DNA from 2 places in the Geobacter sp. AOG2 genome. Region 2 is predicted to be linked to the other one. Evidence: riboswitches for the same ligand, from Rfam matches in the RefSeq annotation. Region 2 holds a riboswitch; the other holds the start of a gene.
What was found. A riboswitch is a leader RNA that binds a small molecule or an ion and turns the genes downstream of it on or off. The one in region 2 is predicted to bind thiamine pyrophosphate.
Positions count from the first base shown of each region.

Region 1: another riboswitch for thiamine pyrophosphate. It lies ahead of thiD (bifunctional hydroxymethylpyrimidine kinase/phosphomethylpyrimidine kinase); the one in region 2 lies ahead of thiS (sulfur carrier protein ThiS).

Region 1 covers NZ_BLJA01000001.1:3,688,620-3,693,910, forward strand. The annotation lists gene thiC (phosphomethylpyrimidine synthase ThiC) at 1-1,010, opposite strand, end outside; gene thiD (bifunctional hydroxymethylpyrimidine kinase/phosphomethylpyrimidine kinase) at 1,038-2,519, opposite strand; TPP riboswitch at 2,586-2,691, opposite strand; gene alr (alanine racemase) at 2,876-4,009, shown strand; gene selD (selenide, water dikinase SelD) at 4,405-5,291, shown strand, end outside.
Region 2 covers NZ_BLJA01000001.1:441,783-447,073, reverse strand. The annotation lists gene gltX (glutamate--tRNA ligase) at 1-164, opposite strand, end outside; gene LDN12_RS01985 (TIGR01212 family radical SAM protein) at 299-1,228, opposite strand; partial or broken gene thiE (thiamine phosphate synthase) at 1,262-1,855, opposite strand; gene LDN12_RS01975 (thiazole synthase) at 2,081-2,860, opposite strand; gene thiS (sulfur carrier protein ThiS) at 2,947-3,147, opposite strand; TPP riboswitch at 3,249-3,347, opposite strand; gene LDN12_RS01965 (PilZ domain-containing protein) at 3,516-3,842, shown strand; gene LDN12_RS01960 (AAA family ATPase) at 3,903-4,997, shown strand; gene LDN12_RS01955 (flagellar FlbD family protein) at 5,096-5,291, shown strand, end outside.

The DNA of each region.
Region 1 (5,291 bases), 3.2 Mb from region 2:
AGGCGCAGGTGCTCGCTGGGGGTGACGTAGCAGAGGAAGTCGGCTCCCGCGGCCGCAGCGATGGCGCCGCCGATGGCGCAGGTGATGTGGTCGTATCCCGGCGCGATATCGGTGACCAGGGGTCCCAGGACGTAGAAGGGCGCGCCGTGGCACAGCCGCTTCTGCAACTGGATGTTGGCCTGGATCTGGTTCAGGGGCACGTGCCCCGGACCTTCGATCATGACCTGTACCCCGGCGTCCTGGGCGCGCTGGGTCAATTCCCCCAGGATGATCAGTTCCTGGATCTGGGCCCGGTCGGTGGCGTCGGCCAGGCAGCCGGGGCGGAAGCCGTCGCCCAGGGACAGGGTCATGTCGTATTCCTTGGTGATCTCCAGAAGCTTGTCGAAGTGCTCGAAGAGCGGGTTCTCCTGGCGGTTGTAGCTCATCCACTCGATGGTGAAGGCCCCCCCGCGGGAGACCACGTCCATGATGCGCCCCTCGTTCTTCATCCGGTCCACCGTGGCGCGGGTCACGCCGCAGTGCACGGTGATGAAGTCCACGCCGTCCTCGGCATGCTTGACGATGCCGGCGAAGATGTCGTCCACCGTCATGTCCACAATGGCCTTTTTCTTGACCCGCACGGCATCCAGGGCGGCCTGGTAGAGCGGCACGCTGCCGATGCAGGCGTTGGTCTCCGCCACCACGGCGCGCCTGATCTCGTCCACCGGTCCGCCGGTGGACAGGTCCATGATGGCGTCGGCGCCGTATTTTACGGCAATGCGGGCCTTTTCCAGCTCCTTCTGCATGTCGGTGTCGTCGGAGGATGAACCGATGTTGGCGTTGATCTTGGTGCGCAGGCCGGTCCCCACCGGCAGGGGGATGCCGTTGGCGTGCTTGATGTTGTGGCAGATGACGATGGTGCCGGCGGCCAGTCCCTCGCGGATGAATTCGGGCGCGACCCCTTCCGCTGCGGCTGCGATCTGCATCTGTTCGGTAATGAGGCCTCGGCGGGCGTATTCCAGTTGGGTCATTGCGTGCTCCGTACGAAAGATTAGTGGTCAGGGTTGCCGGTCGCCGTGCTGCGCGGCGGCAAAATGGTTAACCGGGCTATGGCCCTTGCCCAGGGGGTGTGACAGGCGGATGGCGTCGGTGATGTATTCCTTGGCCTTTTCCACGGCGCATCTGAGCGGTTCTCCCTGGGCGAGGAACGCGGCGATGGCCGAGGCGTAGGTGCAGCCGGTGCCGTGGGTATTGCTGGTGAAAGCCCGCTCCGCCGCATACTCCCGGCATTCGTAGCCGTCGAAGAGGATGTCGATGGATTGCCGGCCGGTGAGGTGCCCCCCCTTGAGCAACACGTTGGCCGGGCCCAGGGCGTGCAGATCGCGGGCGGCCTGCTCCATGTCCGCCTCGGAGCGGATCGCTCTCCCCAAAAGGCGTTCGGCCTCGGGGATGTTGGGGGTCAGCAGGTAGGCATGGGGCAGCAATTGGTCGAGGACCACCCGGATCGAGTCCCGGTCCAGCAGGGTCGTGCCCCCCTTGGAGACCATGACCGGGTCGATGACCAGCGGGATGTAGACGGTGCGCTCCGTCAGCAGTTCGGCCAGGGCCGAGACGATGGCGGCGGTGTGCAGCATGCCGGTCTTGATGACGTCCACCGGGATGTCGGCCAGCACGGTGGCGATCTGGTCCACCACAAAGGAGGGGGGGAGGCCGTGGATGGACGAGACCCCCCGGGTGTTCTGGGCGGTCAGGGCGGTCAGGGCGCTGGCGGCATAGCTCCCCAGGAGGGTGATGGTCTTGATGTCGGCCTGGATGCCCGCCCCGCCTCCCGAGTCGCTGCCGGCCACGGTCAGGACCGAGCCGCGCGGATAGGGGCAGGTGCGGTTGAAGAGCAGTTTCAATTCGGCGACCGCGATATCCGGGCGGTGGCTGGACAGGACCGACGAGATCACCGCCACGGCGTCGGCGCCTGCGTCGATCACCCGGCAGGCGTTGCTGGTGGTGATGCCGCCGATGGCCACCACCGGGAGCTTGATCCGGTCGCGGATGGCGGCGAGGCCGCCGGTGCCCGGCATGTGGGAGACGACCTTGCTGTCGGTCGGGTACATGGCGCCGAAACCGATGTAATCGGCCCCCTCCCGCTCGGCCTGAAAGGCCTCGTCCAGATCGTGGGTCGATTTGCCGACGATCCTGCCGGACCCGAGTATCTCCCGCGCCTGGGCAATGCCGCCGTCGTCCTGTCCCAGGTGGACGCCGTCCGCATCCAGTTCCCTGGCCAGGTGGATGTCGTCGTTGACGATGAAGACCACCCCGGCGCGCTTGCAGAGCTGTTTCAGCGCGCGCCCTTCTTCCAGGAGCGTCTCGCGGCTTTTGTCCTTGGCGCGGTACTGGAGCGCCGACACGCCGCCCACGAGGGCGGTCCGCACCCGTTCCACCAGGTTGTCCCCCTGGTCGGTGATCAGGTAAACGCCCGCTATCGGCGGGAATGCCTGCGCCGTATTGTTGATGACCAGACGAAACTGTCTGCTGCACTCGCCCATGGTTTCCCTCGCGATAAAAAAGGCCGCGCTGTCATGATACAGGCGGCCGGGTTCATAGAAGATGAACAGTCGTGCAAGCCGCTTTCCTACGCCGGGATTAACCGGATCAGGTTCAAAGGGTCTGATTCCAAAGGAATCATCTCAGTTCTTGCGAACTCCCCCAGGGCCTTGTAATTCTGTCTACGGTACTGGATTTAACCGATTCTGTCAATCATGTTAACCATGAGGGGTGTTTCCCTCCTCCGTCCTGTCGGCACCCACCCCTTTACAGTCGGCGGCGGACATGGTAATAACCGTGGCGGACCCTTTCTTTCATCATCTGACGACAGAGTACCCGGAAAAGGAGCACCACGGTCGTGTACGACAGCCGCCCCACATTCGCCGAGATCAATCTTGACGCCCTGCGCCATAATTTTGAGGTCATCCGCGCCGCCATCCCCCGCCGGACCGAGATCCTGGCGGTGGTCAAGGCCGACGCCTACGGTCACGGCTTCATGGATATCAGCCATGAGCTGGAGGCCCTGGGGGTGAACGCCTTCGGGGTCGCCTTCCTGGCCGAGGGGATCCAACTGCGCAAGAGCGGCATCGACAAGCCGATCCTGCTCCTGGGCGGGGTCTATCCCGGCCAGGAACGCAAATGCATCGGCTACAACATCTCCACCGCCCTCTTTACCCTGGAGCAGGCCCAGGCCCTCAACCAGGCCGCCGGAAAACTCTTCCGCAAGGCCCAGGTCCACCTCAAGATCGACACCGGCATGGGGCGTCTGGGGATTACCTATGCCGAGGCCCCGGCGTTTTTGAGCGAACTGAAAAAGTTGCCCCACCTCGCCCTGGAGGGGATCGTTTCCCACTTTGCCAGCGCCGACGAGTTGGACGAGTCGGGCCAGCACTTTACCCGCACCCAGGCGGAGCGGTTCGGTTGGGTGGTCGCCGAGGCCCGCAAGGCCGGGTTTTCCCCGCGGTATATCCACATCGCCAACAGCGCCGCCGCCCTGCTTCGGGATAACGCCGGCTGCAATCTGGCCCGTCCCGGCATCGTGCTCTACGGCGCCATCCCGTCGCCCGATTTTCAGGGGAAACTGGACCTGAGGCCGGTCATGCGCCTCAAAAGCCGCATCGCCATGCTGAAATGGGTGGAGCCGGGCACGACCATCAGCTATGCCCGCCGCTTCACCGCCCCCGGACGGACCCTGATCGCCAGCGTGCCGGTGGGCTACGCCGACGGCTACCCCCGCGCCCTCACCAACCGGGGCGAGGTGCTGATCCGGGGGCAGCGGGCGCGGGTGGCCGGCACGGTCTGCATGGACTGGATCATGCTGGACGTGACCAACATCCCCGGCGTGGCGGTGGGGGACGAAGTGGTCCTGATAGGGGACGACGGGGCGGGGAACTGCATCCACGCCGAGGAGTTGGCGGCCCTGGCCGGCACCATTCCCTACGAGATCTTCTGCGGCATCAGCAAACGGGTGCCCAGGGTTTATTTGAAGTGAGGGGGGGAGGGGTTTAATAGGACTTATAGGGATTATAGGACTTATAGGAGTTATAGGAGTTATAGGACTAATAGGAGTTATAGGACTAATAGGAGTTATAGGACTAATAGGAGTTATAGGACTAATAGGAATTATAGGACTAATAGGAATTATAGGACTAATAGGAATTATAGGACTAATAGGAATTATAGGTGTCCCATAGGTCCTATAAATTCCCATTAGTCCCATTCCCATTGATCCCATAAGTCCCATAAGTCCCATAAAATCCCATAAGTCCCATAAAATCCCATAAGTCCCATAAAATCCCATAAGTCCCATAAAATCCCATAAGTCCCATAAAATCCCATAAGTCCCATAAAATCCCCAACCCCCCACCACCCAAGCAAAGGAACGCCATGATCAAACTGACGCAGTTGGTAAAAGCCGCCGGTTGAGCCGCGAAACTGGGTCCTGCGGGCCTGGCGAAAGCCCTGGACGGGCTTTGGGATTACCGCGACGAAAACCTTCTTGTAGGTCCCGAGACCTCCGACGACGCCGGGGTCTACAGGATCGGGCCGGAGTGCGCCCTGGTGGAGACGGCCGATATCATCACCCCTCCCGTGGACGATCCCTTCACCTTCGGCCGCGTCGCCGCCACCAACGCGATTTCCGATGTCTACGCCATGGGCGCCCGCCCCGTGACCGCCATGAACCTGGTGTTTTTTCCCGCCTGTTCCCTGCCGGGTGAAATCCTGCGGGAGATCCTGGCCGGGGGCAACAGCGTGCTGAAAGAGGCCGGGGTCTGTCTGGTGGGCGGCCATACGGTGGAGGACGACGAGTTGAAGTACGGGCTCTCCGTGACCGGCCTGATCGATCCCGGCCGGATCATCCGCAACTCCACCGTCCGGCCGGGGGATGTGCTGCTCCTGACCAAGCCCCTGGGCACCGGCATCATCTCCACCGCCATCAAGGGGGAGATGGCCCCGGAGGGGGCGGCGGCCGACGCCTCCGCCTGGATGACCACCTCCAACCGCGCGGGCGCGGAGCTGATGCGGGAGTGCAACGCCTCCGCCGCCACCGACGTGACCGGCTTCGGCCTGATCGGCCATTGCAGCGAGATGGCCCAGGGCGCCGGGGCGAGCATCCGCCTGCGGCTCGACGCCATTCCCCTCATGTCCGGGGTGACCGGGCTGGTCGCCGACGGCATGGTGCCGGCCGGCTGTTACCGCAACCGGGACCACTACGCCCCCCTGGTGAGCGGCCGCAACGCCACCGACGAGGACCTTCTGCCGCTCTTCGATCC
Region 2 (5,291 bases):
ATGGATTCCTGGGTGGAGCGTTCGACGTCGGTGTCCTCTATGCGCAGGATGAAGGTGCCCCCCTGCTTTCTGGCCAAAAGCCAGTTGAACAGGGCGGTACGGGCTCCCCCCACATGGAGGTAGCCGGTTGGGCTGGGTGCGAAACGGACGCGCAGGTCGGACATGTTCTATCTCCTCAATTCTTTTTAAATGCGGCAGAAGCGGGGCATCTGTGCGGACGGTTACTATAGCACCGCCGGGCGGCCGAAAAAAGCACTTTCCCCGGCAGGAAACGAATACATCGCCGTTCTCCGGCGGGTCAATTGAACCGATACCCCTGCCACGTGCCGCGCCGCCGCAGTTCGTTGACCACCGCGAACCACATCTGGTTGTTCTTCAGCCCCCATTGGGGCGCCACCCTGATCGCCAGCGGCGCCGAGCCGTACAGCCGCTGTACCGTGATGCGGGCCGGCAGGCGCTCCAGAAAATCGGCGGCCGAGGCCACGTATCTTTCCAGGGTGAGAGGTACGAACTCGCCACGGCGGTACATGGCGGCCAATTCGGTCCCTTCGACGGCGTGGAGTTGATGGAGCTTGACCGAGTCGATCGGCAGGGAGGCGATCAGCTCGGGGCTTTTAAGAAAATCCTCCGGCCGTTCACCGGGAAAGCCATGAATCAGGTGGGCGCAGATATCGAAATTTCGTCCCGCCGCCCGCTGCACGGCCGCGACGAAATCGTCCACGGTATGACCACGATTGATACGCTCCAGGATGGCGTCATCACCGGATTGGAGCCCCAACTCCAGACAGACGTAACGGTCACGGGCGATCTCCGTCAACAGCTCCAATGCCTCGTCGGTCAGAGAGTCGGGCCGGGTGCCGACCGAGATGCCGACCACGTCCGGATGGGCCAGGGCGCGACGGTAGAGGTCGGCCAAAACATCCACGGAGGCGTAGGTATTGGTGTATTTTTGAAAATAGACGATGAACTTCTCGGAGCCGAGACGGTGCCGATGGTAGGCCATGCCGGCAGAGAGTTGTTCTTCCAGGGGAATGACCGACTGGGTGTCCTTGGGGGAGAAGGAGACGTTGTTACAGTAGATGCAGCCGCCGGTCCCTTTGCTGCCGTCCCGGTTGGGGCAGGTAAAACCGGCATCCACGTTGACCTTGCTGACCCGGCAGTCGAAGCGCCGCCGCAGGTAATGGCCATAGGAGTGGATGCGCAACTCGTGATGGACGGCCGTGGGCAACGGGTTTCCCAGACTTGCCAGGAGTTCCCGGGCCGCGCGGCAGGGATCGGGGGCGGCACTGACGGCAGAGATCAGGGCCACGTGGCTGCAGCCCGTCCCCCGCACGGCGGTCATGTTTTCAGGCTTCACGCCGCCGAGGGCAAACACCGGGACCGGCAACGCCTCCACCGCCCGCTGCAAGTCTGCACACCCCAGCGGCTCCCCATAAGCCGCCTTGGAGGGGGTCGCAAAGACCGGGCCGAAGGTGATGAAGTCCGCCCCGTCATGCACCGCGCGGCGCGCTTCTGCCAGACCGTGGCAGGAATAGCCGATCATCATGCCCTTGCCGCACCGCCCGCGCACCTCGGCCACGGGTGCGGAGGCCGTCCCCAGATGGACGCCGTCGGCTCCCACGGCCAGGGCGATATCGACCCGGCTGTTGATGAAGAGCCGCGCTCCGAACTCCCTGGTTACGTGCCTGAGCGCCAGGGCAAGCTCAGTATATTCATCATCCGGCAGATCCTTCTCCCGCAGTTGCACGGCGCGCACCCCACCGGACAGTGCGGCGCGCACCACGTCCACAAGCGGCCGGCCCGCGGTCTGGCTGCGGTCGGTAATCAGGTACAGGGAAAAATCAACTGGTTTCATGGGGACACGGGAAACATGCGACAAAGATCATCGGGGCGCAACCGGTCACGCCCTTGGGTGAATGCGTCACAATTAGAAACGAGCAGTTTCCGATTCGGAAAGGAGGAATTTTTCGTCCAGGCAAGGAAATCAAGGGATTGCGCGGAGGCGTACATCGGTACGCCGCACAAGCAAGCCCGAAGATTGACGCCGCATGGGCGGAAAAGAACCCTTTCCGGGCGGAAACTAGGCAATCATGCCGTCCAGCGGGCTGGATGCGTTCGCGTAGAGCTTGCGGGGGATCCGTCCGGCCTTATAGGACAGCCGCCCCGCCTCCACGGCCAGCTTCATGGCGCGGGCCATGGCAATAGGGTCCTGGGCTCCGGCGATGGCGGTGTTCATAAGCACGCCGGCGCAGCCCAACTCCATGGCGACGGCCGCATCGGAGGCCGAGCCGACCCCGGCGTCCACGATCACCGGAATCTTGACCGTTTCCAGAATGATCCTGATGTTATAGGGGTTACGAATACCCAGGCCGCTGCCGATGGGGGCACCCAGCGGCATGACCGCGGCACAGCCGATATCCTCCAGCTTTCGGCACATGATCACGTCGTCGCTGGTGTAGGGGAGTACGGTGAAACCCTCCTTGACCAGAATCCTGGCGGCCTTGAGCAACTCCTCGTTGTCCGGGAAGAGGGTCTTCTCGTCTCCCAGCACCTCAAGCTTGACAAAATCCGACATGCCCGCCTCCCTGGCCAGGCGGCAGGTGCGTATGGCGTCGTCGGCCGTGTAGCAGCCCGCGGTGTTGGGGAGCAGGGTGTATTTCTTGGGGTCGATATAATCCAGGAGTGATTCCTTGCTCCGGTCCAGGTTGACCCGCCGCACCGCAACGGTAATGATCTCGGCCCCCGAAGCCTCCAGGGCTTCGGCCGTCTGCTGGAAGCTGGCGTATTTGCCGGTACCCACCATCAGGCGTGAGGTAAATTCGCGGCCGGCAATCGTCCATGTATCGTTTTTGGTTGTCATGGTAGAGCCTCTCCTTGTGCTGCCGTGTTGACTACAGGACGGGGTTCCGGCGAACGGTTTCCCCCGCCGTTACCCTTACCCGCCCTTTATCCCCCGCCCACGAAGTGGACGATCTCTATCCTGTCTCCCTCGGACAACCCGTGACCGTCATAGGCCGCCTTGGGAACGATATCCAGATTGACCTCCACCGCCACCCGCTCACGCGGCAGCTGCAGATGCTCCAGAAGGCCGGCGACCGTGCTGCCATCGGCGATGTCGATGGTCTCGCCATTCAGTGTAATGTGCATGTTTTCTCCTTCAGCGCCCGGTACGAACTGACTGCACGGGTCGTGAACAGGCTGTTGAACGGCCTCCTAAAACGCAAAAAAGCCGCGGAAGCGGCTTGGAACATCGGATGTCTGCGCTTCCCTACGCCGGCATTACCCGGATCAGGTACTAAGGGTCGCGGGCATTGCCGCTCTCAGTCGAAACTCCCCCAGCGTTTACATTAACCTAGTGTATTGGCGCGGGTCTGTCAATTGAATTTATGCCGCCATAATCCGGGAAAGTGGCAAGTAAAATTCCCCACCTTTTCAAATCTTCTCCCGCATCCGTTGTTTTGTGGTATAGTCGTGGCGCTTTCATTGCGTAATAAGCACTTCAGTTTGAGGGCATAATGACCGAAAAGAGAATTATACGGCGGCTTAAAAAACGTTTGACCGTCCATTTCGGCATCGACGGCGCAAGCCGTGTGGCATTCAGCGAGGACGTATCGACGACCGGCATGTTCATCAGAACCGCCAATGTCTGCCCACCCAACAGCAGGATCAGAATCGAATTTACCGTTGATGACAACCTGATTCAGGTTGACGCGCGGGTCATGTGGGCAAAGAAGGTACCGCAAAACCTCTTTCATCTGGCCAAGAAAAGCGGCATGGGGGTAAGGTTTCTGCGCTTCCAGGCCGGTGAAGAGCACTTCCTGCGGTTTCTTGAAGGGGCATGACCAAAGTCTCTGCGGCAGCCAGCCGGAGTGACATGGTTTCGAGAGGATGAAAAAAGACTCATGGCCTGTAAAAAGATATTCATAGCCGCCACCGGCCAACATTGCGGCAAGACCACCATCAGCCTGTCGCTCATGCATCTGGCGCGTAAAAAGTATGAGCGGGTCGGCTTCGTGAAACCGCTCGGCCCCAAATGCATCGAGTACAACGGCCTGACCATGGATATGGATGCCGCCATGATGGCCAGCGTTTACGGCCTGGATAGCGACGCACACCTCATGTCGCCCATGACCCTCACTCCCGGCTCGACCAGAAAATTTCTGGACGGCAAGATTTCCCCGGAAATACCCCGCACCCTCATCGCCGGGGCGATTCACGAACTGGAGCAAAAATACGACTTTCTGATCATAGAAGGAGCCGGCCACGGCGGCGTCGGCTCGGTGGTCGGCGCAAACAACGCCCAGGTTGCCACCATAGCGGGCGCACCGGTGCTCATGGTTACCAACGGCGGCATCGGCAATGTGATTGACGCCGTAGAACTGAACCTTGCGCTGTATGAGCGGGAAAAGGCCGACGTCCGCGTCATCATGGTCAACAAGCTGGTGCCGGAAAAACGCGAACGCTCCCTTGCCTACCTCAAGAAGGCCTTTAGCGGAACCGACCTCCTGGTGACAAGCGCCTTTGACTATAATCCGATCCTGGCCCATCCGACCCTGCAACATGTGGCTGTAATGCTCGGACAGTCGCTCAAAGGGAACCCCGACGACAGAAGCCGTATTTGCCATACCATCCAGTTGGGGGCGGCATCTTCACAGCGGGTCATCGATCACCTTGAAGACTCCACGCTGCTCATTGTGACCAGTTCGCGGGATGAGTTGATCGTCACCGCTTCTTCATTGCATCACATACCGGATTTCAGAAAACGTTTGGCCGGCCTGGTCATCAGCGGCCATGCCCCCATGTCGCTCATCACCCGGCAAATCCTTGACGACAGCAAGATCCCCTATATCCGCATCGAGGAGACCTCTTCGGAGGTTTTCCACCGTCTCAGGGAACACGTCTCAAAGATCGGACCGGAGGACCGGGAAAAAATCGAACTGATCAACTCAATCTCAGAACGCTATATCGACTTCCCGGCCATCGATGCCTTTTTGTAGCGGGCAATAATGTGCTCACCCTAACTTTAGGCAAAAAGTTCTTGACCTGACAGCGTTTTTGATATTTATAGACAAACATTCATATCTCCGGTGGTATTATGATTTTCCTGACCCGTATGGACAGACAGGCGATGTATTTGAACCCTGATCACATCGTCAGTATAGAGGAAACACCCGATACGGTCATTACGCTCTTCAACGGCCATCATTTTATCGTAAAGGAATCCGCCGCCGATATCATCAGCAGGGTTGTGGCCTTCCGCGCCAGGATCATACGGCGCTCTGGAAATGCCA